Regions from separate parts of the Gordonia sp. HS-NH1 genome, predicted to be linked through region 3. Evidence: predicted binding sites of a transcription regulator. Region 3 holds the regulator's gene; each other region holds the start of a gene.
The links. The regulator LexA, encoded in region 3, represses DNA repair genes until DNA is damaged. The targets are predictions, from matches to a motif close to CGAACANNTGTTCG.

Region 1 (9,611 bases), on a different contig from region 3:
CCGGGAGGCGACGTCGACGACGTGCGCGTGGCGAACTCGCGCTTGACGATCCGGTCCTCCAGCGACTGATAACTCATCACGGTGACCCGACCGCCGACCACGAGCGAGTCCAGGGCCGCGGGCAATGCCTCACGCAGGACGTCCAATTCGTGGTTGACCTCGATGCGCAGCGCCTGGAAGGTCCGCTTCGCCGGATGTCCACCGGTCCGTCTGGTGGCGGCTGGTATCGCGTCGTAGAGCAATTCGACGAGACGCGCACTTGTCGTGAACGGCTCCTTGTCACGCTCCCGCAGCACCGCCGATGCGATCCGGCCGGCGAAGCGCTCCTCCCCGTAATCGGAGAGGACACGGGCCAATTCGCCGTGCGAGTACGTGTTGAGCACGTCGGCGGCGGTGAGCGGATCGTCGGCGTTCATCCGCATGTCCAGCGGCGCGTCCACCGCGTAGGCGAATCCGCGCCCGGCCTGGTCCAGCTGCATCGAGGACACGCCGAGATCGAACAGCGCGGCGTCGAGAGCCGATTCTCCCGCCGCGTCCATCACTTCGCCGATCTCGTGAAACGTCGCCTGGTGCAGCGAGATCCGGTCGGCGTAGGGGCTCAGTCGCTCACGAGCGATCTCGAGCGCCGAGGCATCTCGGTCGATGCCGACCACCCGGGCGTTCGGAAACGACTCGAGAACGAGCTGACTGTGTCCGCCGGCGCCGAGGGTGGCGTCGAGGAAGATCCGCGGATCGTCGGAATCCAGGGCCGGGGCAAGCAGTTCGACGATGCGAGCGCCCATCACCGGTACGTGCCCGAACTCGCCGGACCGGCGCGGTTCGTCACCTGCATCGACCATGATGAAGACCCCCCATCGGCATGTGTGCGGTATCGGCGGTGGGCGGTTGCTTCGGGTCGGCGAGAGCAGGCGGTCGGATGGAGCGGGGTCCCGACCCGATCGCGCACCTGGCGTTGGGGAAGTACGCCAGGGTCGCCACCGGGCCGGGGCCTCGTGCCACCCGAAGCCTCTGGGCACCGAACTCGCCCATCGGTTGCTGTCTCTTCGGTCTGTGTCTTGTCGGCAACCGGCGCAGGTGTCCGGCTACAGCACCGCGTTCAGTGCCGCGGAGTTGGCGGCCGAGAAGTTCTCCTCGTGCCGGGTCTGGTATTCGTTCCACGCGGCCGAATCCCAGATCTCGAGGTGATCGAGGCTGCCGAACACCACGCACTCCTTCGACAGTCCCGCGTACACGCGATGGTCGGCGGACAGGCTGATCCTGCCCTGACCGTCCGGTCGCTGCTCTTCCGAACCGGCGAAGAACGTTCGCTGAAACGCACGCAGATCGGGGTCGTTTCGGGACGCCTCGACGATCCGTGCCGCTATCGCATCGAACTCCTCGGTCCGGTACACCGACAAGCTGTGATCTTGGCCTTTGGTGACCACTACCCCTCCTGCCAGTGCATCGCGAAACTTGGCGGGCAACGTGAGCCGCCCTTTGTCATCCAACTTGGGCGTGTAGGTACCGACGAATCGCACGGACACGTCGACACCTCCTGCCCACCGGGATCTGCGCTTCCTGCGCTGTGGTGGACCGCTTCACCCAGTGATGCCACAGTACCCCACTTTCCACCACTTTCCACCCCCACCACCCCCCGATTCCCCCACGCTCAACAAATTCGCAGTTCAGAGCAGTGAAACGCGGCAAGTGAAGCACGTGTCGCGGCGCGTCGCCGACGGAATTCTGCGCTCGTACCCGTGGCAAGGGGCGTCTGGCGTTACCAGAGGGGCTGGAATGACCGGGACAAATGCGAAGGTGGGGCATAGTGGGGCGCCCGTGTGGGGAGAAGCGGGGAACGCCGGTGGGGCGTCGTGGGGACCGCCGACCGTGCGTCCAGATCCGTCGACTGTGCGTCCAGATCCATCGGCTGTGCGTCCGATCCCGTCGACTGTGCGTCCAGATCCGTCGACTGGGCGTCCAATCCCGTCGATCGTGCGCCGCATGGTCCGTCCCGTGCACAGGCGGCGAACGGCAGCATGAAAGAGCCGCGTACCCGTGGGGTACGCGGCTCTTGTCGTATGCGGTTGTCGCGGTGGCGACGCGGTTGTCGCCGGGGTCGGTCAGCCGATCGACGAACGCGGAGTCGAGATCAGCGGATCACTCCTGCTCGAACCTGCGATTGAATCGCTCTTCCATGCGTTCCGACAGCTTGCGCTTGCCGCCGCCGGACGGCCCGGATTGCTTCTTCCCGGCCCTGGGCGCCGACGAACCGGAGTCTGCGGTGCCGCTGTCCCCCCAGAGAGCGAAGAGGCCGGCCCCGAACATCACCAGGAAGCCCAGCAGGCTCACTATCGGGAACCCGCCGATGGTGATGTCGACGATGAGTCCGCCGACCAGCATCACCAGGCCGACGACGAAGACCGCTGCCGCCTGCAGGCGACGACGACCGCTCGACCTCCCAAGACGTCGACGCTTGACACTGGACGCAAACTTGGGGTCTTCCGCGTACAGCGCGCTCTCGATTTGTTCGAGCATGCGTTGCTCGTGCTCCGAAAGTGGCACCGACCCTCCTTCTACTGATCCGTGACGCCGACGAAGGTCACCCGCGACCGGAAAGGCGTCTGCGCCTATATCGTCCCATGATACGAGGTGAAATCGACCGCGACCACCATTACTCGCCGTTGCGGATGACAGGCCGGTGCGATAACCGACCAAGTGTGGCCGGATTCACGCCGTAGCCCCGATCTGAGGGGCGTCGGAACCGAGTTTTCCTTGCTCATAGGCGATGACCATCGTCTCGACCTGTCGGGAGAAATCGAGTACGAGCAGTCGCATCCCCGCCACACTGTCGGGATCGACCGTACGGATGATGCCGGACTCGATCTTCATCCGAACCGGCGAGAGGGAGGCGAACCGGGCGGCGATCGGCGCCAGCTCTGGTGCGACCACGCCGATGCGGGTCCAGGCGTTCGACGTCTTGCGCCGGATGGTCCCCACCGGCTCGTGGACGGCAAGGGCCGCACCCGACGCGCGAAGGGCCACCAGATAGAGCTGACGGAAACGTTCGGCGCCGTCCTCGACGCCGTCCGCGTTGTCGAGGAGCAGGTGCGCACGCTCGAGGAGGTCGCGGGCGCGGCCGACCATCACCGGATCGACGGGTACCGCGTGGGTGAGAGCTGTGGCGCTGCGATGCCTGGCCATGGCGTTCTCCTCCTCGTGCGTGAAGTTTGTCGTCCGGCGGCAGACGCTTCCCTCGTCCACCGCCGGACCGTGTCGTGGATGTGCGCGAACAGCTTGCGGAGGCACATTCATCGAACATCCGTTCGACAAGTTCAATATAGCTAGCCCGGCGTCGGGGTTCAAGACATCTGTGACCCGAAACCACCGCCGCGAAGTACAACGCCACCACCTGCGACCCGATTCCTGCCGAGTGTGCATCATCGAGAGGACAATTCCCGGAAGTGGCCCGCCATGCGATGCCCGGGAGAGGACGGCTCCGCCGCCCCCGCGCCGGCGACCGGAATACGCGGGCCGACGACGCCCCACAGGATGACGACGCAGAGAACGGGAGTCCGTTGACGATCCGTCTGGTGAGCCTGACCGGCCAGGACGCCCGGGCCTGGCTCGAGCCCGCACTGGAGATCTACGTGACCGCGATGAACTATCCGCGCGGTACCGAGATCCACCGCGCCGGGCTCTGGCGCGAGCACATGGCCCGGCCCGGATGGCGTGCGGTGGGCGCGGTCGAGACCGTGAGCCCGTACGAGGCGCGAACCATGCCGGCCGCGCGACGTCGGGTCGGTCCGCCGGTCGGCATCGGACCCGACGACCTGCTCGTCGGCATCGCCTACGGCTACACCGGCGCGACGGGCCAGTGGTGGAATCAGCAGCTGCGGCTCGGCCTCCGCCAGACGGGCCGGCCGCCCGAGATGGTCGAAGCGATCGCCCGCGACTACTTCGAACTCACCGAGCTACACGTGCATCCGACCGCCCAGGGACGAGGGATCGGACAGGGGCTGCTCGCCCGGCTCCTCGCCGACCGCCCCGAGCGCCACGTCCTGCTCTCGACACCGGAGATCCCCGCCGAGGACAACCGCGCATGGTCGCTGTACCGGCGGATGGGATTCACCGACGTCCTGCGTCACTTCACCTTCACCGGTGACCCACGTCCGTTCGCCTTCCTCGGACGCCCGCTCCCGCTGGAGCTGCAACCGCCGGCCGCGGCCCGACGCACCGGAACCGGGAGCTAGCGATGCACGGCACGCGGCGCGACGCCGTCGTCATCGGCGGGGGCCACAACGGCCTGATCGCCGCGGCCTATCTGGCGCAGGCCGGGCGGGAGGTGGAGGTCCTCGAGCGGGACGAGATCCCCGGCGGCGCCGTCTCGACCGTCGAACGGTTCCCCGGACACCGGGTCGACCGCGGGTCGTCGTCGCACCTGATGATCCGGCACTCCCCCGTCCTCGACGACCTCGACCTGGCCGCGCACGGCCTGCGATACGTCGACTGCGACCCGTGGGCATTCGTCCCGGCGACCGAGACGGCCCCGCCGATCATCTTCCGGAGTGACCTCGACGCCACCTGCGCGTCGATCGAGAATGCCTGTGGCGCAGCCGATGCCGCCGCCTACCGGAGATTCGTCGCGACGTGGACGCCGCGTGCGCGGGCGGTCATGGACGCGTTCTACCAACCCGCGACGCTGGGCAGATTCGGCCGTGCCTTCGGCGGCCTCGGCGGCACCGCGACCACGGCGCGCACCGGGGTCTTCGGTCGGCGGGGCGGCCGGGTGCTCAACCTCACCGCCGAACTGATGGCCTCGGGCGATTCCCTGCTCGACGAGTACTTCGACTCCGAGCAGCTCAAGGCCGGACTCGCGTGGTTCGGCGCCCAGTCGGGTCCGCCCATGAGCGCGCCGGGCACCGCACCGATGATCGGCTTCGCCGCACTCATGCACCGGATTCCGCCCGGTCGCGCGATCGGGGGCAGCGGTGCCCTCACCGATGCGCTCGTCCATCGGATCGGCGCGGACGGCGGCGTGGTCTCGTGCGGCGACCCCGCGGTCTCCGTCGCCCGTTGCGGTGACCACTGGCGAGTGGTCACCCGCAGCGGCGAATCCCGCTGCACCGGGACCGTCATCAGCGCCTGCCACGTGCTGACCACGCTGGATCTGCTCGCCGCCGGCGGTTACGACGCCGGCATCATCGACCGGTGGCGACGCTCCATCGTCGTGGGCAACGGGATCGGGATGGCCGTGCGGCTCGGGACGACGAGCCTGCCCGACTACCGGGATCTGCCCGGCGACCTGCCCGAGCACGGCGTCCATTCCGCTCTCGGACTGCTGGTCACCGACCGCGCCCACCTCACCAGGGCCCACGCCGCGGCGTCGGTGGGCGAGCTCCCGCCGCGTCCGGCCGTGGTCGCGATGAGCTATTCGGCGATCGACCCGACGCTCGCACCGCCGGGCCGCTCCGTCATCAATCTCTGGGCACAGTGGCATCCGTACCGGCTGGCCGAGGGCGACTGGCCCGCCGCGGCCGACCGCGCCGCGAAGGCGGTCTGCGACGAGGTCGACCGCCACGCACCCGGTTTCGCCGACTCGATCGCGCACCGGTACATCCAGACGCCGAGAGACCTCGCCGACGAACTGGGTCTGATCGGCGGCAACATCATGCACGTCGAGATGTCCATCGACCAGATGTTCATGTGGCGCCCGACCCCCGACCTCTCGGGCCACCGCGTCCCCGGTGCCGACGGCCTGTTCCTCGCCGGCGCGTCGACTCACCCCGGCGGAGGTGTCACCGGCGCCAGCGGGTACATCGCCGCCCACGCGGTCCTGCGACGCGGGCGACGGGGGTTCGGCCGTCGGTCCTAAAGTCTCCGACCATCCGATCCGCGAGCGCCCCGGGTAAGTGCCCTACGCGAGACCGCCGACAGCGATATGACACCGCTGCGCTTGTGCGGGGCGTATCGCCGGGGTGGTTTTCAGGCCGGAGGCCCGACGCGGCGCGGCGCGATCGGTGACCCGCGCTCCGGCCGGGGTCTGGCACGATGAGCACCGTGCGTTCGTCGAATCCCGTACCGGGTGCGCCCGGGTCCCGCCGTGCCCGGCGACTGCTGCCGTCCGCGGTGGCCGTCGCCCTCGTCGCCCTGTCCCCCCTGATGGCCGGTTGTCTCGAGCGGTCGACGACGGTCGGCGACCGCTACTCGGGGAGCGTGGTCGTGGCGACCACCCCGGACAATCCACGCGGCACACCGCAGTTCGATCTGCCCGAGTCGATGGCCGGACAGGTCTCGGTGACCGACTACCGGCAGGCGCCCGACCGACCCGACGACCCGTCGTCGACCCCCGGCGCCGGACCCGAGGACACGACCGAACCGGAATCCCCCTCCCCCTCCGAGACCGCCGGGAACGACGACGCCGGCGCGGAGGGGAACCCCGACGAGGACGATCCCGCCACCCGAGTGGGCGCGCGGGCAACGTTCAGCGATCTCACCGCGGGACAGTTCGCCCAGCTCGGCGACATCGTGGCCGATGCCTACGGCGACACCTCGCTGACGATGGACCTCACCGCCAAACGCAGCGGTGAGGTGGTGCGTTTCCGCGGTGACACCGACCTGACCGAGCTCGTGCCGAACCGCGACTATGTTCAGCTGACCGTCACCTTCGGCGGGCCGGTGACCGCGACGAACGGCGAGCAGGTCGGCGAATCGACCGTGACCTGGACACCCGCACCGGGCGAACCGTCGGACTTCAGCGCCGACGCCACCTATCCGGATCCGGCGACCGCCGCGGTCAGCAGCTGGTCGTGGTTCGTCGCGCTGTTGTGCGTAGCGGTCGTCCTGGTGATCGTCCGGATCGCCTACACCAAGCGCTACCGCGGACCACGCCCCGGACGTCCGGTCCCGACGACGACAGCTCCGTCGACGATCTCGGGCGAAGGACTCGCCGCTGCCGCCGATCCCGCGTCGGGTCCGGCCTCGGGAACGCCGGCACCGGACCGGACGGCACCGCCCGCCGACAAGTGATCCCGGCCGGCCGCGTCGAAGCCGGCGCGGCGGGACGGGTCCTCCCGATCAGGCCGAAACGTGCAACGCGGCGTCGACGTCCACGCCGAGGCGGCCCAGTACCTCTGTCGTGGCCTTGGCGAAGTTGAGGCTGCAGAAATGCAGGCAGGGCGCACCTTCGGCGATGAGGCGCTGCGCCATCTCGGTGGCGAAGTCGATGCCGACGGCGCGGACCGACGCGCGGTCCTCTTCGGCGCCGTTGCCCGCGGCCTTGGCGAAGCGTTCCTCGACGTCGGGCGGGATCACCGAACCCGACAGCTCGACCATCCGCCGCGCGGTGGCCAGTGAGGTCACCGGCATGATGCCGGGGATGATCGGCTTGCTTCCCTGCTCGGGATCGGCGGCCGCGACGCGATCACGGAGTCGCAGGTAGTGCTCGACGTCGAAGAACATCTGGGTGATGGAGTACTCGGCTCCGGCTCGTAGCTTGTCGACGAGCGTGCGGGTGTCGTGATCGATGTCGGGCGACCGGTGATGGGTCTCCGGGAACGACGCCACTCCCACGTGGAAGTCGCCCAGCGTGTCGATGAGCCGGACGAGCTGCTCGGCATACTCGACGCCGTCGGGATGGGCGACCCACTCGCCGAGCGGGTCACCGGGCGGGTCGCCGCGAAGCGCGAGGATGTTGGTGATGCCCTGGTCGGCGTAGGCGCCGACCAGCGCCCGAAGTTCCGCAACGCTGTGGTTGACCGCGGTCAGGTGGGCCACCGGCAGCAGCGTGGTCTGCGCGGCGAGCTCGCCGGTGATACGCACGGTGCGGTCTCGGGTGGAACCGCCGGCGCCGTAGGTCATCGAGACGAATGCCGGGGACAACCGCTCGAAGATGCGCACCGCGCGCCAGAGCCGGGACTCGGCCTCGGCGTCACGCGGGGGGAAGAACTCGACGGAGAACGGGACCGGACCGCGGTGCGGAGCGGACAGGCGTTCGACGATCGAGGGTGCGGGAGCGGTTGGGGTCACTCGCACAGTGTACGGAGCTGGTCGCATAGCCTGGCAGGGTGACCTCCACGATCCCCACGCCCACCTCGCTCGATGCGGTCCCGGGCGCCGTCGAGGCCGAATTACGTGCTTTCTTCGCCGACGCGGTCCCCGCCACCGCCGCGATCGCGCCGGTGGTCGGCGAGGCCGCCGAACTGATCCGGGAGTTCGTCCTGCGTGGCGGCAAGCGCATCCGGCCGGTCTTCGTCTTCGCCGGATGGCGCTGCGGGACATCGTCGTCGGACCGCACCCCCGTCGGGGACGCCGCACCCGGCCCGCGTGACGCACTGCGGGTCTGCGCGGCACTCGAACTCGTGCAGGCCTGCGCGCTCATCCACGACGACATCATCGACCGGTCCGACACCCGGCGCGGGCATCCGACAGTGCACCGGGAGTTCGAGTCGCGCCACGCGGACGCCGCGTGGGCCGGGGACCCCGGTGCGCACGGGGTCGCGGCCGCGATCCTCGCCGGCGACTTCGCGCTCGCGTGGGCGGACGACCTGGTCCACGGGCACCGGCCGGGGGTTTCGCCCGAGACCGGCGGCCACCGTCGGTTGCCCGTCGACGTGGGCGCGACGTGGGCGGCGATGCGGACCGAGGTGCTCGGCGGCCAGTTCCTCGACATCGTGAACGAGGCCGGCGGAGACGACTCGACCGAGGCCGCGTACCGGGTGATGGAGTTCAAGACGGCCGCCTACACCGTCGCGCGACCACTCGAACTGGGTGCACGGATGGCGGGTGCGTCCGAACAGCTCGTGTCGAGCCTGCGTTCGATCGGGCACGATCTCGGGGTCGCGTTTCAGCTCCGCGACGATCTGCTCGGCGTCTTCGGCGATCCGGATCGGACCGGGAAACCGTCCGGCGACGACCTGGTCTCCGGCAAGCGCACGGCGCTGCTGGCGACTGCACTGCAGCGAGCCGATGCGGCCGACCCCGACCTCGGCGCCCGCCTTCGTTCCTATCTCGGGCGCTCCCTGGATGCCGACGAATTGGACTCCGCGCGAGCCATTTTCGTCGAGGTCGGCGCGGTGGACGAGGTGGAGAACTCGATCGACGAGCTGTTGCGGTCGGCGTTGACCGCCCTCGACGCCGCCGACATCGGCGAGGACATCAGGGCCGAGCTGATCGCGGTCGCGCATCGCGTCGCGCACCGCGAGGCGTGAACGCTCCCGTGACGCGCGCCGCCGCCGGTGGCGCCGGCCGGGGCGATCTCGTCCTCGGTGCTATCGGGTCTGTGCTCGTCTGTCTCGGCAGCTTCGGCGTCGGCGACCCGCCGCGCAACACCGCCCTCCTCTCGGACCTGGGTCTGAGCTGGATCACCTACGGACACGGGAAGAACGTCTTCGGCACCCTGTTCTGGCTGGGCGTGTTCCTGATGGTGTTCGGCTGGGTCCGGATGGGTCGTCGGATCATCGAAGCGAACCGCGCCGCCGATCCGGACACCGTCGCCGATGAGCCGGACGCCGTGCCGACGACCCGGGTGCTGCGCCGGTGGGTGCTGGTGTGGGCCGCCCCGCTGCTCGTGGCGGTGCCGGTGTACTCCCGCGACGTCTACGCCTATCTGGCGCAGGGCGCCGTGTTCGGTGCCG
Region 2 (9,611 bases), on a different contig from region 3:
CGTAGCCGGCGAGGATCTGGGTTCTACGGCGGTATGCACCGTCCGCAATGCCGCGCTAGAGCTTCTCGTCGGTTCGCTGCACCCGAGCGACGGCGGGGGAGGTCCGGCACCGTCGATGGCTTTGCGACCAGCGATTGAAGACTGGATCGACCATCATCTTCCGGACACAGTGATCACTCCTGCGTCAGTGGCAGCGGCACACGCGGTCTCAGTCCGCACCGTCCATCGGATGTTTGCCGAAACCGGGGATACTCTCGGCTCAGTTGTGCGATTGCGGCGATTGATGCGTGCCCGGCGCGAGCTTGAGTGCACTCACCATTCGATCACGGCGATCGCGTCGCGCTGGGGGTACTCGGACTCGAGCCACTTCACCCGAACTTTCAAGCACCAGTTCGGCATGTCGCCAACTGATCACCGCGCACTATGTCGACAAGACGACGAGGGCCGCGAAGGCGAGGTTGTGGGCAACGGCGTTGCAGTCCAATCGCATGGCACTAGGGTTCACGCACCTACGACTGTGAGGCAGAACACTCTGACTTGATTGGGGAAGGCCCCCGATCGAGGAGGAATCATGAAACTCTCTTCGAAGGTCTGGTCGGCAGTCGGCGTCTTGCTCATTGCCCTGGCCCTGGCCATCTGGTTTGTCGTCGTGCCGAGTGCTACCAAATTTCCGTCGAAAACTAAATACAACTCAACACTATTCGGGTGTCGCAAACTTGCTCGATGCGCAAGCGCTCGGCCGCGGCGATGTCGCGCACGCGTTCATCAGCAACGCTCCGGTGACAATGGATCGAACAGTCAAGGCGGTAAAGACCTCTGGAAACACCGTTGTGGTCACCGACAATTCGACGGTCCAGGTCGCGACGCAGACGTTGACTGACGACCATACGTATTCGATCAACCGGACCAACATGCTGCCGACGGATCCGCCGAACGGACAGCAGGTCGAGCACACGGACGGTTACACCGTCACGCTGCCGATCGGCCCTAAAGGATCTGGCAGCTCGTATCGCTTGAATGACAACGCGACGCAGCAGGCATTCCCATTGAACTACCGAGCCGCGGCAAAAGTACATGGCCGCAACGTGTATGAGTACAACTCGACCGGGACAGGTGCAGTGAAGAGCCCGTCGCTGCTGAAGACGCTCCCGCCTGCGCTACCCAGTGCTATTGCCGCACAGTTGATGCCAAGCCTCCCTACCGCCAGCCAGGAAGCGATAAAGCAGGCAGGTCCGATCCCTCCTGCGATACCGCTGTCCTACATGGCGACCACGAACTATGACCTGCAGGTCGACAAGCAACTCGGGGCACCGCTATCGGTCGCGATCGACCGCACGGTAACCGCGTATGCCGATCTCGGCGGGAAACAGATCGAACTATTGCCCGTGTTGCAACTGAACGTGAAGACGACTGACCAGTCGGTGGCGAGCGCGGCCAAGACCGCACACAAGAGCGGACTCATGCTCACGATCATGAGCACCTGGTTGCCCACCATTCTGACGATCCTTGGAGTCTTCCTGCTCCTTTGGACAGTGTGGCGGGAACTACGGCGGCGGCGATCTGCGCCCGACGCGCCGGTCGATGACAAGCAACCGGTGAACAGCCACTAGCCGAACGCGACGAATTGGTCCGCCCGCAAATGGCGCTCCTGTTCAAGCACGTGGCGTTGCGATCCACGCTTCGCGCGTGTGTGACGCAGCACACTATCCACGATGGGCGATCGCCCGAATTCTTTCATTGATTGGAGCAAGTAATGAAAATGCAAGCCGCAGTTCTCTGGGGTCCCGGCCAGGATTGGAGTGTCGAAGAAGTCGAGCTCGACGGGCCCCAGGAAGGCGAAGTGCTCATCCGCTACGAAGCGAGCGGGCTGTGCCACTCCGACGATCACGCTCGCACCGGCGACATGCCGATCGCCGTCCCCACCGTCGGCGGCCACGAGGGGGCAGGTGTCATTGAAGAAGTCGGTCCAGGAGTCAAGAACCTACGGCCCGGTGACAAGGTTGTGTGTTCGTTTCTTCCCGCATGCGGACAGTGCCGGTGGTGCTCGACTGGACAGCAGAATCTTTGCGACATGGGCGCATTCATCCTTGCCGGCACCATGCTCGACGGCAGCTACCGTCGCCGCGCCCGCGGAAAGGATCTCGGCGCCCTATCGCTGCTGGGAACTTTCGCTGAGTACGGCACGGTGCACCAAGAGTCCGTGGTGAAGGTAGACGACGACGTACCACTTGAGCGAGCGTGTCTACTTGGTTGCGGAGTAACCACGGGGTGGGGCTCGGCGGTGAACACCGCAAAGGTCCAACCGGGCGATACCGTCGTCGTCATCGGCTGCGGCGGCATTGGCGGCAGCGCGATCCAGGGCGCCCGGATAGCGGGCGCCGAGAATATCGTCGCGGTGGACATTGTCGAATCAAAGAGGCAGCAGGTAATGCCACTCGGGGCAACGCATTTCTGCACAAGCTTCGAGGAGGCCACCGCGCTTGTGGCCGACCTCACCCGCGGTGTAATGGCGGACTCGGCGATTCTCACAGTCGGAGTCGTCGCCGGCGAAATGATCGGGCAGACGCTGGAGTTGGTGCGAAAAGGCGGTGTGGGTGTTGTCACCGGTATTGCCCCGGCAACTGAGAACACTGCAACTATCCCGTTGATGATGTTCACACTCTTCCAAAAGCGTTTGGCTGGAAGTCTTTTCGGCGAAGCTAACCCGAGAGCCGACATTCACCGGCTGCTCCGACTGTACCGAGACGGCCAACTCAAGCTCGACGAGACCGTCACCGCCGAGTACCAACTCGGCGATATCAATCAGGGATATCAAGACATGTTCGATGGCAAGAACATTCGCGGGATCATCACGCACAGCCACTGAGATGCAAGCACTCACGGAGGAACACATGATCGACCAGAACGCACTGTTCATCGATGGCGCATTGTCACCAGCCCACGCGCCCGAACGCATCGAGATATTGTCCGCGGCCACCGAAGAAGTCATCGGACGCGCACCAGCAGCAGATGAGGACGACGTCGACGCCGCGGTTGCCGCGGCACGACGTGCATTCGACGATCCGCGTGGTTGGTCGGCGTGGAGCCCCGACGACCGCGCAGCGGCGATCGAGCGGCTTGCCGACGAGTTGGAGGCGCGCGCGCCGCAACTCACCGAATTGGTCTCGTCGCAAAACGGGATGCCGATTGCCATCGCCGGAACGCTCGAATCCGGGCTTCCCGCGACCGTGTACCGGTATTACGCCAACCTCATTCGGACCACAGAACTGGAGCAGACACGTCCAGGCGTACTCGGTGGCCGCGCCATTGTTCGGCAGTCCCCCGTCGGTGTGGTCGCCGCGATCGTGCCATGGAACTATCCAAACCTGGTCACTGCCTTGAAGGTGGCGCCTGCGTTGGCCGCTGGCTGCACCGTGGTGGTGAAGCCCAGCCCGGAAACAGTCTTGGACTCTTATGTTTTCGCAGAAGCGGTCGCCGCCGCGAACATACCCGCGGGAGTCGTCAACATCGTTCCCGGGCGGGCGAGCACTGGCTCCTACCTCGTGTCACACCGAGACGTCGACAAGGTCACGTTCACCGGATCGACCACCGTCGGCCGCCAAATCGCAAAGACCTGTGGTGAGTTACTCCGCCCAGTGACCCTCGAGCTCGGGGGAAAGTCGGCAGCGATCATCCTCGACGATGCTGACCTCACTGCGAACATCGAAGGACTGTTTCAGGCGACGTTACTGAATAACGGTCAGACCTGTGTGCTGAATGGCCGAATTCTTGTCCCTCGCAACAGGTTCGACGAGTCGCTTGAGGTCTTCGCCGGACTCGTGAATGGTGCTGTCATCGGCGATCCACTTGATCCGAGTACACAGGTCGGGCCACTGGTCACTGATGCGCACCGCAACCGGGTGGAGGCACACATCGCAAGAGCCAAGGACGACGGCGCTCGCGTTGTTGCCGGCGGCGGTCGGCCGGCCCACCTCGATCGTGGTTGGTATGTACAACCCACCCTCTTCTCGGATGTTGATCCGTCGAGTCCCCTTGCGCAAGAAGAAGTGTTCGGACCGGTACTCGCTCTGATGCCATACGACGACGTCGGTCAGGCGGTTCAGATCGCTAACGATTCGGCATACGGGTTGGCCGGCACCGTGTGGACCGCAGATGAGGCTCACGGTATCCAGATCGCCGAGCAGATCGAATCTGGCACGGTAGGTGTCAACTACTACATGCTCGACCCGGTTGCGCCATTCGGCGGTATCAAAGCGAGCGGTTTGGGGCGCGAACTCGGCCCCGAAGGCCTCGCGGCATGCATGCGAACCCACACGACATATCTGTCGACCAGCGCGTAGCCACCCCGTGTGTCGTTCCTGCCGCAGTGCCCACCGGGCAGGAACGACACACGGACTGAGGGGAGGTTCCTGACATCACGGAGAGACATGACGGCTGGCGCTACGGGGACAAAGTCATCGTGCGCGCACGGCACGCAGCGGCGGTGCCAGCGTTTGGCTATGTGATCGGCAAACCCGACCGTTTGGGATCTATCCCTGTTCGCCTGGATGACGGATCCGCATGCTGGTATCACGCGGATGCACTCGTCCGGCTAGCAAGATGGTGAACCGTATTAGGATGCCTGACGATATTTTTGAGGACATTCTCTACTTTATTTTCAAGGCGCACTCGCGCGCGGTGCCGGCGCCGGGCTCCGACTTCGTCTCGCCCCGGACCTACACCAGCCATATAGGTGCGCCCGGAACCATCGGCGTCGAAATAGGTTGCCCTGCCCTGACCAAACGATCCGTCATTCACGGCGGAGACAGACCCGTTTCGATACGCCCATGGCCGGTGGCCGTTTCTCCGGCGCAGTTCCAGTGAAGCCCGTCGATGACGACGAAGACACTGCGAGCAGAGGCACGAAGCAGCCTGATCCGGCCACCGGAAGGGGTGTTGTTAGCGACTAGCGAGGTTGCGTGCATCGGTCGGGCCGCCGCGCCGCGGGTCGGTGTGGTCGAACGGTTCGGTGTGGTCGAGGTCGATCTGCCAGACCGGGGCGTTGCAGCCGGGGAAGGTGCAGCACAGTTCGCCGGCACGCACCAGGGCCTGGAGCTTCTTCGACGGGGTGTACCGCGTTGTCGAACTGTCCGCCTCGGGAGGCGATACCGGTGGCGCGTCGGGCGCGGCGGGGTTCGGTGCGGGATGGATGTAGGTGCGTCGGGCTTCGGCGAGCAGCTGCCGGGCGGTGTCGGCGTCGAGGATGCCGTGGCGGTCGAGGAATGCGGGGTCGTTGTCTAGACCGATCAGGGTCGACAGGTTGACCACGATGTGAAAGGTCGCGCGCGGCGCCGGCGATGACGACGGCGACGCGTCCGGACCCGGAGGGTCGGCGACAACCGTGTCGCTGTCCGGGGTGTCGGTGTCATCGTTCCCGGAGTGGCGCGCGGGTGCCTCAGTCGTGTGGTCGGCGGTGTCCACTGTCGCTGCGTCGACGTCGCCGGTGGTGTTGGCTTCAATGTCCATTGCGGCAGGTCGGCAGTCGTCGCATTCGCACGCGATAGAAGCTTCGCCCCGCGCGAGCGCTTTCAGAGCATCGACTCGGCGGTTGGCCAACTTTCGAGGGTCACCGGCGTGGACCGCGGTGGCCATCGCCGTCAGGCGGGCGTCGAACTCGGCGGAATCAGCAGTGGGCAGCGTGCCGGAGATCCGGGACTGCCCGGGTGTGAACCGGTCGGGGGTGACGGTCACCTTGCGGTCGGATTTCACTCGCTCCTTGCGTCGGCGGATCGCGTCGGGTGCCCACTTGGCGACGATGGAATCGACCATGGCGGTGAACCGGGCCGTGGACATCGGTGCGCGGGCGAAGATCGCCTCGGCGAGATGGGCGTCGACGGTCTGCATCTCTTCGTCGTCGGTGATGAGGTCGGTGCGTTTGAGGGCGATGAGGAAGCGGCGCTTGTCGATTCGACCGCACGCGAGTGCGTGTCCGGTGAAGGAGAGTCGGTAGCGCAGTGCGTCGCCGGCTTCGATGAGATCTTTCGCCTCGGCCGGCGTCACGGTGAGGGTGGCACCGACTTCGGCGATGGCCTGTTCGAGACCGTTGGGCCCGAACTGCTCGTAGGGATTCTCACCAGCGGCCACCCGCGCGGACAGGTGCTCGAAGGCTTCGATGGAGTCGAGTTCGCCGCTGTGCGTCTCGGCGCGCCGCTGCGCGTAGTCCATCTCGCGTTCGTCGTGAATGAGGCTGGCAACGACCATCATTCGATGCGCCGACGCTGCCGCCAAACCCGCGCAGTGGTTGAGGACCTCGACGAGTTCGGCAGCGGAGAGTTCATGGTCGGGACGAAAGCGCGGCTCGACCGACTCCTGTGATGGGTCCACAGATGTAGTGGACCCGGCCCCCGCCCCCGATGACATACCTCCACGATACTCGAATATATGTTCGAGTCAAGGGTGTATTTGTTTCTCCTTCGAATATCCGATGATGCAACCACGACGCACCGACAGGTCATCCTCAGATCGAGGTCAGCGATGTCCGCGTGGCAGGCCGATGCGGATCAGGCGTGGGTCCTGCGTGATCTCGCGTACCTCGAATGTCGGGTCGATCTCCTCCGCCACCCGATCGACGATCAGAGAACCGTTGCTGTCGAACCCGATTCGGTGGTGAGTCAACCTGGTCGTGAACTTCCAGACGGCCATCGCTTCGACCTCAGTGGTGACCGAGTCTTCGCATCGGACACAGTCGAGTGCTGCGTCACTGTCCGGATCGTCGGCGTGTTCGTCGCATGGCTCCCAGTCCGAGGTGACGAGGTATCCGGGGTCCCACAGGGAGCCCTCCGTCGGCGGCCATTCCACCGAGTACCACTCGCCGGCAGCGATTCCGTACGTTCCGATGGCCTCGTCGAGCACGGCCTTGCGGTCGGCTTCGGTCCATTCGATCCGGGGTGGAATCGCCACGTCCTCGATGGGGTCGATTCCGGCGTAGTCGGCGGGATCGCCGAGCAGTTCGGTATCGGTGGCCTCGTGCTGCGTTGCCCGACCGACGGATTCATGTGTGTCGAGCACTGCGGCCTCGGCTGTCGCAGCGTCGATATCCGCTGCCAGGTAGGCGGCGGAGTTCATCCGCTCATGAACCGCTCTCGCCGGGATCCGCGAGACGAGTTCGTCGACCACCGCTTGCTCGGCGTCGTAGAGCGCTCCGGATGCCAAGCGGAGTGCCGTCTTCCCAACCGGCACAGAGATTCCCGATGTCCGGCAGTCCCACAACTCGGCGGCGATCCGATCGCGCCGGTCGACCAACTCCCACGCGAGAGCTCTGGCTGATTCGCCGGATGTCGAGTGTGGGATCAGCGACTGCTCCTGCAACTCGGCGATGATCCGAGTGAACCGATCGGAGCCTTCGCCGGACGAGTCGATCCAGTGATCGTTCGTGAACGTGCCCAACGCGGCACCTCCTCCCTGACGTTCTGTCTCGGTCGTCCATTCCTACGCCGAGAACCTACTCGGGGCCAGTGACATCAATCGTGGGGTGACTCGTCGCAATCGGACGGCGATCGTTGTGGTGGATGTCGGTGCCGCGTCGCATTCTGGTGACGGAAGCCGACAGGTCAACTCGGCCGAACCGAGAGGAGGCGACATGGTGAACTCGAAAGCCCTCGCAGAATTCATTGATTCGGCCGAGGCCGGCGCTCGCGCGGGCATCGTGCGCGAGACCGGAGAGATGTGCCGTTCCCATCGACACCGCCATTCATCGTCTGCGATCGACTCGATGAGCCCACTGACGGGCGTGGATTTCGAGGGGCCCGCGGAGGCCGAGCGAGGCGTCGCCTGATGGCGCCCGAACCCGTCCGACTCCCCGCCGCGATGGCGTCCCCGGCAGTCGGCTGCACTGTGAACGCCGGCTGGTATCCGCTCTTGGTTCGCCTCCATCGCCGGCTCTCAGCCGTCACCGACGACTTCACCTACGCGCAGATCAAAGAGAAGTTCGGGGTTTTGCGCTGCTACCTCAATTACGGAAACTCGGTCGACGATTTCACGTGGAGCCTTTGCGAGCTCCTGGTCGACGCGACAACCGACGAGTCGAGCACCGTATGCGAATTCTGCGGCGACCGAGGAGAAACCCGGTACGACCTTTCCTGGATCAAGACGACCTGCGGAGATTGCTGACCGTAACGTTCGGCGGTGAGCAAGACCTGGGTCATCTGAAGCGGCGCGCAGATCGCCGAATGGACGAAGATCGCCCCGGGTACGACGAATGGTCGTGTGCTGACTCCGCGTCTCAGCCGATCCCGCGCGACAGCATTTGCCCGACAACCAGACCGAGTGCACCCTCGGCAAACCTCGAGACCGGCCCGACGGCGGTGTCCAGCGCCTCGTCGTAGCCGTCGCGTGCCTCGCCCCACAGGCGGCCCGACGAGCCGTTCGGCGTGACCCCGATCAGGGCGATGAGCTCACCGGTGGTGGGGATGCAGATCGCCCAGACGAATCGTGTCTCCGACTCCCAGTCACGCTGCGCCGCAGCGACGTACGCGGCGGGGTCGTCGACCTCGAGATGAGACAACGCCGGGACGTCGGTGATCCGCTCGTCCGCACGAAGCGCACGCAGATACCACGTCCCGGCGTTGATCTCGACTGGTTGCATTGCCTTGTTGTACGCCCGCCCTTCGAGGCTCGTCGCTTGCGCTCCTCGCACCTCAGGGAGCAGGGGCGCTCGCACCTCAGGCAGCGAGGGAGCGGTGTGTCTTACTTCAGCTCGAGCAGCACCGTGCCCTGGGTGACGGCAGCACCGGCCTCGATGGTGAGGCCGGTGACGACGCCGTCCTTGTGGGCGGTGACCGGGTTCTCCATCTTCATGGCCTCGAGGACGACGACCAGATCGCCGGCGGCGACCTCCTGGCCCTCCTCCACGGCGACCTTGACGACGGTGCCCTGCATCGGAGCTGCCACGGCGTCGCCGGAAACGGCTGCGCCGCCACCCTTCTTGCGCGAACGTGCCTTCGGCTTCTTGCGGACGACGCCGTTGGCCGAGCCGCCACCGCCACCGAGGGCGAGATCGCCGGGCAGCGACACCTCGACGCGACGGCCGCCGACCTCGACGACGACGTTCTGCCGCGGGGCGGCCTCGTCGTCTTCGATGGGCTCGCCGCCGGTGTACGGCTCGATCGGGTTCTCCCAATCGGTCTCGATCCACTTGGTGTAGACGTCGAACTTCTCGCCGTCGCCGATGAAGGCGGGGTTGGAGACGATGTGCCGGTGGAACGGGATGACCGTCGCCAGGCCCTCGACCTCGAACTCGGCGAGTGCGCGACGCGAACGCTCCAGCGCCTGCTCGCGGGTCTCGCCGGTGACGATCAGCTTGGCCAGCATCGAGTCGAACTGGCCGCCGATGACGTCACCCTCGACGACGCCGGAGTCGACGCGGACGCCGGGGCCGGTCGGCTCCTTGTAGACCGAGATCGGTCCCGGGGCGGGCAGGAAGTTGCGGCCGGCGTCCTCACCGTTGATGCGGAACTCGAAGGCGTGACCGCGCGGGGTCGGGTCCTCGGTGATCTCCAGCTTCTCGCCGTTGGCGATGCGGAACTGCTGACGCACCAGGTCGATGCCCGCGGTCTCCTCGGTGACCGGGTGCT
Region 3 (9,611 bases):
CCTCGCCGTCGACGGGCACCGCGTCGTAGGGGAGTCCGAGGTCGTCGAGTGCGGTGCGCAGCGGATCGCCCGACCGGGCGGGGAGCAGGGCACGGGTGGACAGACCGGCGGCCGCGACGACGCGGGACACGTTGACACCTTTGCCGCCGGGTTCGGTACGGACCACGCCGGCACGCTGCACCTCGCCGCGGGCGAGCGGTGCGCCGAGTTCGAGGGTGCGGTCGAGGCTCGGGTTCGCGGTGACCGTCACGATCATGCGATCACCACCTCGACGCCGCGCGCGGACAGGGCCGCCGAGAAGGCCGGGTCGATCCCGGAGTCGGTGATGAGGACGTCGACGTCGTCGAGCCCGGCGAACGAGGACAGATCTTCGCGGTCCATCTTCGAGCTGTCGGCGAGCACCACGACGCGTTGTGCGGCCGCCACCATCGCCGCCTTCACCGCCGCCTCGTCGGGGTCGGGGGTCGACAACCCGTGGGACTCGCTCAGACCGTTGGTGCCGAGGAACGCGGTGGTGACGCGCAACCGGCGGAGTGCGTCCACCGTCTCGACGCCCACGGTGGCCTGGGTGAGACCGCGGACGCGTCCGCCGAGAGCATGGAGGCCGTCGGGATGGGTGCCGGCCAGCAGACCGGCGATGGGCAGGCTGTTGGTGAACAGGGTGAGTCTCCGATCCGGCGCGGTGGCCTCGGCGGCGCGGTAGGTCGTGGTGCCGGCGTCGAAGAGCACGGAACCGCCGTCCGGCGGCAGGAAGCGGATCGCCGCGCGGCCGATCGCGGTCTTCTGTTCGATCTGGCTCGACTCGCGCTCGTCGATCCCGAGTTCGCCCAGAGCCCGCATGACCTCGGCGCGGACGGCACCTCCGTGGACACGCTGCAAATGCCCGGCACGCTCCAGAACGGCGAGGTCTCGACGGACGGTCTCGCTGGTGACGTCGAATTTCTCGGCGAGCGCGGCCACGGATGCCCGCCCCGCGACGCGCACCTCGTCGACGATCGCCTGTTGTCTCTCCTCGGCGTACACATCGCTCCGATCTGAAGGTTCCAGCCACCCCGCTTGTTGAGGCGTGTGGGATTGGATGTTGTAGTAATTGTGTTTACGCCTGTTTGTGTTGACAAGTCAAGCACTTTTTGTAACGGTGGTCACATCGATAGTCGAGTGAGAGGCAAGACGATGGCGCAGATCCTGACAGGGACCCCGGTGGTCGGCGGACTGGCGCACGGTCCGGCGCTGTGGCCGGGCGAGCGGCCCGATCACTCGCCGGAGACGCTCGGCGTCGGCGTGGAGATCCCCGAGGAGCGCCGCGCCGACGAGGTGACGCGCTTCGCCTCGGCTGCCGGGGCCGTCGCTGCGCGACTGCGCACGCGCGCCTCCCAGAACACCGGGGTGGCCGCGGAGGTGCTCGCGGCGACCGCGGGGCTGGCCGAGGACCGGGGATGGATCGGTTCCGCGACGGCGCTCATCACCAAGGGCGCCTCCGCCGAAGCCGCGGCCGTCGCGGCCACCGAGCAGTTCGCGGCGGTGTTCACCAAACTCGGCGGGCTGATGGCCGAGCGGGTCACCGATCTCAACGACGTCCGCGACCGCGTGCTCGCCGAACTGCTCGGCCTGCCCGAGCCGGGTGTGCCGACACCGCAGGTGCCGTCGGTGCTGCTCGCCGACGATCTTGCGCCCGCCGACACCGCCGGCCTCGACCCGGCGAGCACGATCGCGCTCGTCACCCGATTGGGCGGCCCCACCAGTCACACCGCGATCATCGCGCGGCAGCTGGGGATCCCATGCGTCGTCGCGGTCACTGATCTGGCCGAGATCGAGCCCGGCACAACCGTTCTCGTCGACGGAACAACCGGTCGCATCGAGGTCGAGCCCGATGCGGACACGGCCCGGGCACGCGTCGAGGAGGACCGGCGACGCGCCGAGGTCGTCGCCGGCTGGACGGGTCCGGGGCGCACCGCCGACGGCGTGGGTGTGTCAGTGCTCGCCAATGTCGCCGACGGATCGTCGGCACGGGCCGCGGCCGGACACCCCGTCGAGGGTGTCGGACTCTTCCGCACCGAACTCGCCTTCCTCGAACGCGCAGACGAACCGTCGGTGGACGAGCAGGCCGGGATCTACCGTGAGGTCCTCGGTGCTTTCGACGGGCGGAAGGTGGTGATACGCACCCTCGACGCCGGCTCGGACAAACCGCTCCGCTTCGTGACGCATCCCGACGAGTCCAATCCGGCGCTGGGGGTCCGTGGGGATCGAATCGCCCTGGCGCATCCCGAGATCCGCGCACATCAGCTCGACGCGATCGCGCTGGCCGCCGTCGGCTCGAAGGTCGCGCCGTGGGTCATGGCGCCGATGATCGCCTCGCCGGCGGAGGCGCGGGTGTTCGCCGCGGAGGTCCGGGGTCGGGGTCTGGTCGCGGGGGTCATGATCGAGGTGCCCGCGGCGGCGATCCTCGCCGAGGCCGTGCTCGCGGAGGTGGACTTCGTGTCCATCGGTACCAACGATCTGACGCAGTACACGATGGCGGCCGATCGGATGTCGGCCGATCTCGCCGGGCTGACCGACCCGTGGCAACCCGCCGTGCTCAGCCTGATCGCGGGTGTTGCCGCCGCGGGTGTCCGACAGGGAAAGCCGGTCGGGGTCTGCGGTGAGGCGGCCGCCGATCCGAATCTCGCCTGCGTCCTCGTGGGTCTCGGGGTGACCTCGCTGTCCAGTGCGCCCGCCGCGGCCGCCGCGGTGGGGGCCAGGCTCGGTGCGGTGACCACACAGGACTGCCGTGCTGCCGCCGACGCCGCGCTGGCCACGTCCGATCCTGCCGCGGCGCGCGAAGCGGCCGCGGCAGTGCTCGACCGTTCGGTCGGCGGAGAGGTCAGATTCGCCGCATCACGGTGACGACCTTGCCGAGGATCACGGCGTCGTTGCCCGGGATGGGATCGAACAGTTCGTTGTGCGGCATCAGCCACACGTTGGCGCCCTGACGCTTGAAGGTCTTCACCGTGGCCTCGCCGTCGATCATCGCCGCGACGATGTCGCCGTTGTCGGCGACGTTCTGCTGCCGGACCACCACCCAGTCGCCGTCACAGATGGCCGCGTCGATCATCGATTCGCCCACGACGCGCAGCAGGAACAGCGAGCCCTCGCCGACCAGCTCGCGAGGAAGCGGGAACACGTCCTCGACCGCCTCCTCGGCCAGGATCGGACCACCGGCCGCGATACGACCGAGGACCGGCACGAAGGTCGGCTCGGGTAGTTGACCGGCCGAGGGGGTCTCCGGCGACGGCGGCTCGCTCGGGGCGATGTTGACCGCGCGGGGCCGGTTCGCATCTCGCTTGAGCAGGCCCTTGCGTTCCAGCGTTCGCAGCTGGTGGGCGACCGACGATGTCGAGGCGAGCCCGACCTCGTCGCCGATCTCGCGGATGCTGGGCGGATAACCGCGCTCGCGAACCGAGCGGCGGATCACCTCCAGGACCCCGAGCTGTCGCGGGGTGAGTGAGGCCTCGGCGGCGGCGACGTCGATCGGGGCCTCGTCGTCGACTCCCCGCGCTCGGCCGCGCCTGTCGCCGGTGTCACTCATGTTCAGTTCCTCTCGTCTTCGGAACGTGCAGGTAGATGGCCCGTGGGATGTCCGGTGGGGATGTTCAGCCGGGTCCGAGCCTAGCGGAGTGCGACCCTCACCTCAAACATTTGTTCGATGTGTCGCGAGACTTTGTCGGTGCGCCGTGCTACAAATTCGAACATCAGTGCATCGAACACCTGATCGAAGTTCGAACACCGACAGCACCACACACCACACCAGAAGATCTCACCCAGAGGATCTCGCACCGAACACTCGGAGGGCACCATGCGCACCGACACTCTCGTCGCTCCCGTCCGTACCGACCGTCCCGACACCGTTCGGGCGCGTACCGATCGCGCCGATCGCGTCCGGACCCGTGCCCCGCTGTCCGACGGTCGCCGCCCGGTCGACAACCGGCCGGCAGGCAACCGTCCGGCGGGCGGGTCACCGCTGACCCCGCGTGTCGGCGCCACGAGCTGCGGCTCGGCGGTGGGGTCCAGGGGCCGGGGCCCTCTCGCGCCGGATGCCGCGGTGTTCCGTCGCCGTCGCCGCACCGCGGTGGCGGTCCTCGCCGGCGTCGGGCTGGCGTTCGTCGTGTGGGTGTTCGGCGTCGTCGGCCAGAACTACTCGGACTCGATGACCCCTGCCGCCGTGAGTGCGGAGGTCGTCCACGTGCGCGCGGGGGACTCCCTGAGCACGATCGCCGGCCGGGTGGCGCCGGAGATGCCGCGCGAGATCGTGATCGACGAGATCGTCGCGATGAACGATCTGCCCACGAGTGCGCTGCAGGTGGGCCAGCCCCTGCTCACCCCCCGGTACCGCTGAGGCCGGGCGGTATCCTCGATGTCACAGGGGCCGGCCGAGAAGCGGCGGGGCGCACGGATTCGGTGCGTTCCAGCGTCCCGCGACCTGCGTGAGGACACGATGCGCTGCCCCTTCTGCAAGAACGACGACACCAAGGTCATCGACTCGCGTGTCGCAGACGAAGGGCAGGCCATCCGACGCCGCCGCTCGTGCGTGGAGTGCGGCCGCCGTTTCTCGACCGTGGAGAGCGCCGTGCTCGCCGTGGTCAAACGCAACGGTGTGACCGAGCCGTTCAGTCGCGAGAAGGTGATGCGCGGTGTCCGACGCGCCTGTCAGGGCCGACACGTCGCCGAGGACGCACTCGCCCAGCTCGCCCAGCAGGTGGAGGACACCGTGCGCGCCAGCGGATCGGCCGAGATCCCCAGCAACGAGGTCGGTCTGGCGATCCTGGGTCCGCTCCGCGATCTCGACGAAGTGGCGTACCTGCGGTTCGCCTCGGTGTACCGGTCGTTCGACTCGGTGGAGGATTTCCAGCGCGAGATCGACGACCTGAAGTCGGCGTCCGGCGGGCGGGCCGACACCGTCTCAGCCGAGCCGGTCCAGAGCTCGTAGGACCCGTTTCTCCGAGACGGGAAACGCGGTACCGAGACGCTGGGCGAACAATCCCACGCGTAGTTCCTCGACAAGCCACTGCGCTTCGTCGTCGACGATCGCCCGTCGGTGTTCCGGCACCTGTTCGAGTCGTTGGGCCCACCGTTCGACTACTCGATCGATGACCGCCACACCGGCCTGGTCGCGCGATGCCGACCCGGGCAGCGCCTCCAGACGTGCCTGCGCACCTTCGAGGTAGCGCGGCAGGTTCTCCAGGTGCCGTCGGGCGGTGGCTGCGACGAATCCGTCGAACACGAGGTGGTCGATCTGCTCGGCGACGTCGTCGGCGGCCAGCGAACCGGCGTGCCGGTCGATCGCCGCCCGGACCGGCGCCATTCGTTCGAGCGCCGCGACGGCGAGCGAGAAGTAGTCCGGTGCGGCCTCGGTGATCCGTGGCCGGATACGCTCCAGGAAGCCCGAAAATGCCTGTGGTGAGCGAAGAGCCGTCAGCTCGGCGTCGTCGACGCCGGCGACGGTGTCCCGGATGGCCCGTCGTGTGCAGTCGGCGAGCAGCGCCTCGGTGTCCGCATACGGGCTCTGGCTCAGGGCGAGTCGGGCCGCCGGGCCCAGGGATCCCGCGATTCGCTTGTGCAGCGGTGGTATCGCCAGATCGAGGAGGGCGACGATGCCGCGACGCAGCAGCCGGTCGCGGGTCTCGGGAGTCGCAGCGTCGACGGCGAAGACGCCTCGCGTGCGTCCCTTCTCGTCGGACACCGCGTCGATCGTCGGGTACCTGGTCAGCCGTTGTCCGGCGACGTCGACCGTCTTCTGGTCGGCGAGCGTGCCGATCCCGTCGGCGGTCCAGTTCCGGTACAGCGTGCGTGACACCGTTCTCGGTGCCGCCGGCGTCCGGGTCTGCTGTAGCTCGGACAACGAGTCGGCCCGGGCGATGATCTGTCCGGATCCGTCGGCGACCGCGAAATGCATCCGAAGGTGTGCCGGTACCCGGTCGGTGTCGAAATCGGCTGCGGTGACCGTCATCCCGGTGATCGCGGAGAGTTCGCGAGCGAGCCCCGCGGTCAGCGGTTCCTTGCGCGGGGTGAGCCGGCCGAGGGCCGCCTCGGCGAACCGTTGGGCGGGGGACATGCTCTTGCGCAGCTGTTTCGGCAGGGTCTTGACCAGCGCGGTGGCCAGTTCGGTACGCATCCCGGGGACCGACCAGTCGAAGCCGACCGGGCGGATGTGGGGGAGCAGTGCCTGTGGGATGACGACCGTGACCCCGTCGTCGGGTGCGCCGGGCTCGAACCGGTACCGCAGTTCGAGTCGTGTGTCGCCCTGCTGCCATGCGCCGGGGTAGTCCGTCGGAGCCACCTCGGTGCCACCCGTGACGTCTTCGGGACGCAGGTCGAGCAGATCGGGCTCGGCGCGCCGGGCCTTCTTCCACCAGGTGTCGAAGTGACGTGCGGAGGTGATGTCGGGCGGTAGGCGCCGGTCGTAGAACTCGAAGAGCTGATCCTCGGTGATCACGAGACCGCGGGTGCGCGTGCGGTTCTCGACATCGGTGGCGGCGTCGAGGAGATTGCGGTTGCGCTCGAAGAACCCGTGTTGCGTCCGCCAGTCACCCTCGACCAGGGCGTGCCGGATGAACAACTCGCGCGAGACCTCCGGGTCGATGGGGCCGTAGTCGACGCGCCGACGGGCGACGAGGGGGACCCCGTAGAGGGTGACGCGCTCGTAGGCCATGGCCGCGCCGCGTCGGGCGGACCAGTGCGGCTCGCTGTGGGTGCGTTTGACCAGGTCGCCGGCGAGGCGCTCGGCCCACAGGGGATCGATACCGGCGACGGTGTGCGCGAAGAGCCGCGACGTCTCCAGGACCTCGGCGGCCATGATGAAGGCCGGCGGCTTCTTCGCGAGGGACGAGGCGGGGAAGATGAGCAGTGTCGTGTTGCGCGCGCCGGTGAACTCGCGGCCCTCGGTGTTGCGGGCGGCGATGTTGCTCAACAACCCGGACAGGATGGCCCGGTGGACGGCGTCGGCGTCGAGCTCGGTCGCCGCGACCGACCAGTCGAGGTCCTTGACGATCTCGGTCAGCTGTCGATGGAGGTCCTGCCATTCCCTGATGCGCAGGAAGTGCAGGTACTCACGCTCGCACATCCGACGGAAACCGCTGCTGGACATCGCTTTACGCTGTTCGCCGAGGTATCGCCACAGCTCCACGTACGACAGGAAGTCCGACTGGGGCACGACGAAGCGCCGGTGCTGGGCGTCGGCGGCCTCGCGGTGTTCGGCAGGCCGTTCCCGGGGGTCGGGGAGGGACATCGCGGCGGCGATGACGAGAAGGTGATCGAGGCAGCCGAGCTCGTGCCCGGCGATGAGCATCCGGGCGACCCGGGGATCGACCGGAATCCGCGACATCGACCGGCCGATCGGGGTCAGTCGCGGGGGGCCGCCCTCACTCGGGACGGTGATGGCGCCGAGTTCGGTGAGAACACCCATCCCGTCGCGGATCGCCCGGTCGTCGGGCGGTTGGACGAACGGGAACTCGGCGATCTCACCGAGCTTGAGGGAGGTCATCTGCAGGATGACGGCGGCGAGATTGGTGCGCAGGATCTCCGGGTCGGTGAACGCAGGCCGGGACTCGAAGTCGTTCTCGCTGTAGAGGCGGATACACACACCCGGCGCGACGCGACCGCAACGACCGGCGCGCTGCCGGGCGCTGGCCTGCGACACCGGTTCGATGGGAAGGCGATTGACCTTCGTCCGGGTCGAGTATCGACTGATCCGGGCGGTGCCGGTGTCGATGACATACCGGATGCCGGGCACGGTGACCGAGGTCTCGGCCACATTGGTCGCCAGCACGATCCGGCGCCCGTCGGAGGGGGCGAACACCTTCTGCTGCTCGGCGATCGACAACCGCGCGTACAGCGGCACGATCTCGGCAGCCGGCCCCTTGCCGCCGACGGTGCGGCGACGCAGCGCGTCCGCGGTCTCCCGGATGTCCCGTTCGGTGGGCAGGAACACGAGGATGTCGCCGCGGCCACCCGCCCACAGTTCGTCGACGGCGGCGTCGATGCCCTGGATCTGGTCGAGGTCGGCGTGTTCGCCACCGCCGGCGTCGTCACCGTCGTCGGGCCGCTCCTGCAGGCTCAGCGGACGGTAGCGGATCTCGACCGGATAGGTACGGCCCGACACCTCGATGACGGGGACCGACGCCGAGGGGGTGCTGAAATGCCGCGCGAACCGGGCCGGTTCGATCGTCGCCGAGGTGATGATCACCTTGAGATCCGGCCGCCGGGGCAGCAGCCGGCGCAGGTATCCGAGGATGAAGTCGATGTTGAGGCTGCGCTCGTGCGCCTCGTCGATGATGAGGGTGTCGTAGCGGCGCAGCATCGGGTCCGTGGCGATCTCGCGCAGCAGGATGCCGTCGGTCATGACCCGGACGAGGGTGTCGGCACCGGACCGGTCGGTGAACCGTACGGAGTAGCCGACCGCGTCGCCGAGTTCGGTCTCGGTCTCGTCGGCGATGCGTCTGGCGACCGAGCTCGCCGCGATCCGGCGGGGCTGGGTGTGGCCGATCGACCCACGGATGCCGCGGCCGAGTTCGAGGCAGATCTTCGGCAGCTGGGTGGTCTTTCCCGAGCCGGTCTCGCCCGCGATGACCACGACCTGGTGGTCACGGATCGCCGCGGCGATCTCGTCCCGGGCCGCCGAGACGGGGAGCTCGTCGGGGAATCGAAGGACCGGTACGCTCGCCCGTCGCCGGTCGAGACGGGCATGTGCCTTGTCGACGTCGGTGACGAGCTGCTGCCACTTCGCGGCATCGGGACGCGCCGAGAGCCGGTCGATGCGACGCCGCAGCCGGTCGGCGTCGACGAGGCCCACGTCGTCGAGTGCGCCGAGGAGGTCCGCGCGCGAGACGCTCGATGCATCTGTGGACGAGGCACTTCCCGAGGACGGGGAGGGGGAGGAAGACGGGGCCGACATGATCTCTCCAGGATATGGGTCGGTGCGGACCGGAGTTCACCCCAGTGGCCGCGCACGGCGCGCAGACCGGCATCATTGGGGCCATGGCTGATGGTTCGAGCACGGGAACTCCCGGATCGCTGTGGCACGGTTTCGCCGACATGGGGGCGGTGACCGCGAGTGGACCGTTCGTCGTCACCAGGGGCGAGGGCGCACGGATCTTCGACCGCGCCGGCAACTCCTACCTCGATGCGACGGCCGGGCTCTGGTTCACCAACGTGGGCCACGGACGTACCGAGATCGCCGACGCCGTCGCACGACAGCTCGGCACCATCGCGCACTACTCGAACTTCGGTGACATCGCGAGCGACCCGACGCTCCGCCTCGCCGAGGAACTCGGCGGGATCGCACCCGTGCCCGGGTCGAAGATCTTCTTCACCTCCGGCGGCAGCGACTCGATCGACACCGCGGTCAAGCTCGCCCGCCGCTACTGGGTGGAGCAGGGACGCGAGTCCAAGCGGGTCGTCGTCAGCCGCACCAAGGCCTACCACGGGATGCACGCCGCGGGCACCTCGCTGGCCGGCATCCCGCTGAACCACGACGGGTACGGCGAGCTCATGCACGACGTCCAGAACGTCGACTGGGACGACGCCAAGAGCCTGCTCGGACTCGTCGAACGCGTAGGCGCCGACAACATCGCCGCATT

Region 1: a site for LexA is predicted at 3,292-3,305, ahead of AMD30_RS14740 (SAV_6107 family HEPN domain-containing protein). Genes of this name have one in related genera too.
Region 2: a site for LexA is predicted at 6,414-6,427, ahead of AMD30_RS06240 (DUF222 domain-containing protein). Genes of this name have one in related genera too.

The regions. Positions count from the first base shown of each region.
Region 1 covers NZ_LIYC01000020.1:32,561-42,171, reverse strand. The annotation lists gene rsmH (16S rRNA (cytosine(1402)-N(4))-methyltransferase RsmH) at 1-839, opposite strand, end outside; gene mraZ (division/cell wall cluster transcriptional repressor MraZ) at 1,083-1,523, opposite strand; gene AMD30_RS14745 (DUF3040 domain-containing protein) at 2,137-2,541, opposite strand; gene AMD30_RS14740 (SAV_6107 family HEPN domain-containing protein) at 2,707-3,180, opposite strand; gene AMD30_RS14735 (GNAT family N-acetyltransferase) at 3,555-4,229, shown strand; gene AMD30_RS14730 (phytoene desaturase family protein) at 4,232-5,851, shown strand; gene AMD30_RS14725 (LppM family (lipo)protein) at 6,028-7,005, shown strand; gene AMD30_RS14720 (methylenetetrahydrofolate reductase) at 7,054-8,031, opposite strand; gene AMD30_RS14715 (polyprenyl synthetase family protein) at 8,043-9,185, shown strand; gene AMD30_RS14710 (alpha-(1->6)-mannopyranosyltransferase A) at 9,194-9,611, shown strand, end outside.
Region 2 covers NZ_LIYC01000005.1:122,796-132,406, reverse strand. The annotation lists gene AMD30_RS24465 (helix-turn-helix domain-containing protein) at 1-541, shown strand, start outside; gene AMD30_RS24460 (porin PorA family protein) at 657-1,610, shown strand; gene AMD30_RS06250 (NDMA-dependent alcohol dehydrogenase) at 1,754-2,866, shown strand; gene AMD30_RS06245 (aldehyde dehydrogenase) at 2,892-4,340, shown strand; gene AMD30_RS24975 (hypothetical protein) at 4,618-4,863, shown strand; gene AMD30_RS06240 (DUF222 domain-containing protein) at 4,939-6,399, opposite strand; gene AMD30_RS06235 (hypothetical protein) at 6,508-7,425, opposite strand; gene AMD30_RS06230 (hypothetical protein) at 7,619-7,813, shown strand; gene AMD30_RS06225 (hypothetical protein) at 7,813-8,148, shown strand; gene AMD30_RS06220 (GNAT family N-acetyltransferase) at 8,261-8,623, opposite strand; gene AMD30_RS06215 (acetyl/propionyl/methylcrotonyl-CoA carboxylase subunit alpha) at 8,725-9,611, opposite strand, start outside.
Region 3 covers NZ_LIYC01000002.1:297,935-307,545, reverse strand. The annotation lists gene pfkB (1-phosphofructokinase) at 1-256, opposite strand, end outside; gene AMD30_RS03225 (DeoR/GlpR family DNA-binding transcription regulator) at 253-1,023, opposite strand; gene AMD30_RS03220 (phosphoenolpyruvate--protein phosphotransferase) at 1,174-2,883, shown strand; gene lexA (transcriptional repressor LexA) at 2,861-3,565, opposite strand; gene AMD30_RS03205 (LysM peptidoglycan-binding domain-containing protein) at 3,833-4,372, shown strand; gene nrdR (transcriptional regulator NrdR) at 4,472-4,963, shown strand; gene hrpA (ATP-dependent RNA helicase HrpA) at 4,937-8,926, opposite strand; gene AMD30_RS03190 (aminotransferase family protein) at 9,010-9,611, shown strand, end outside.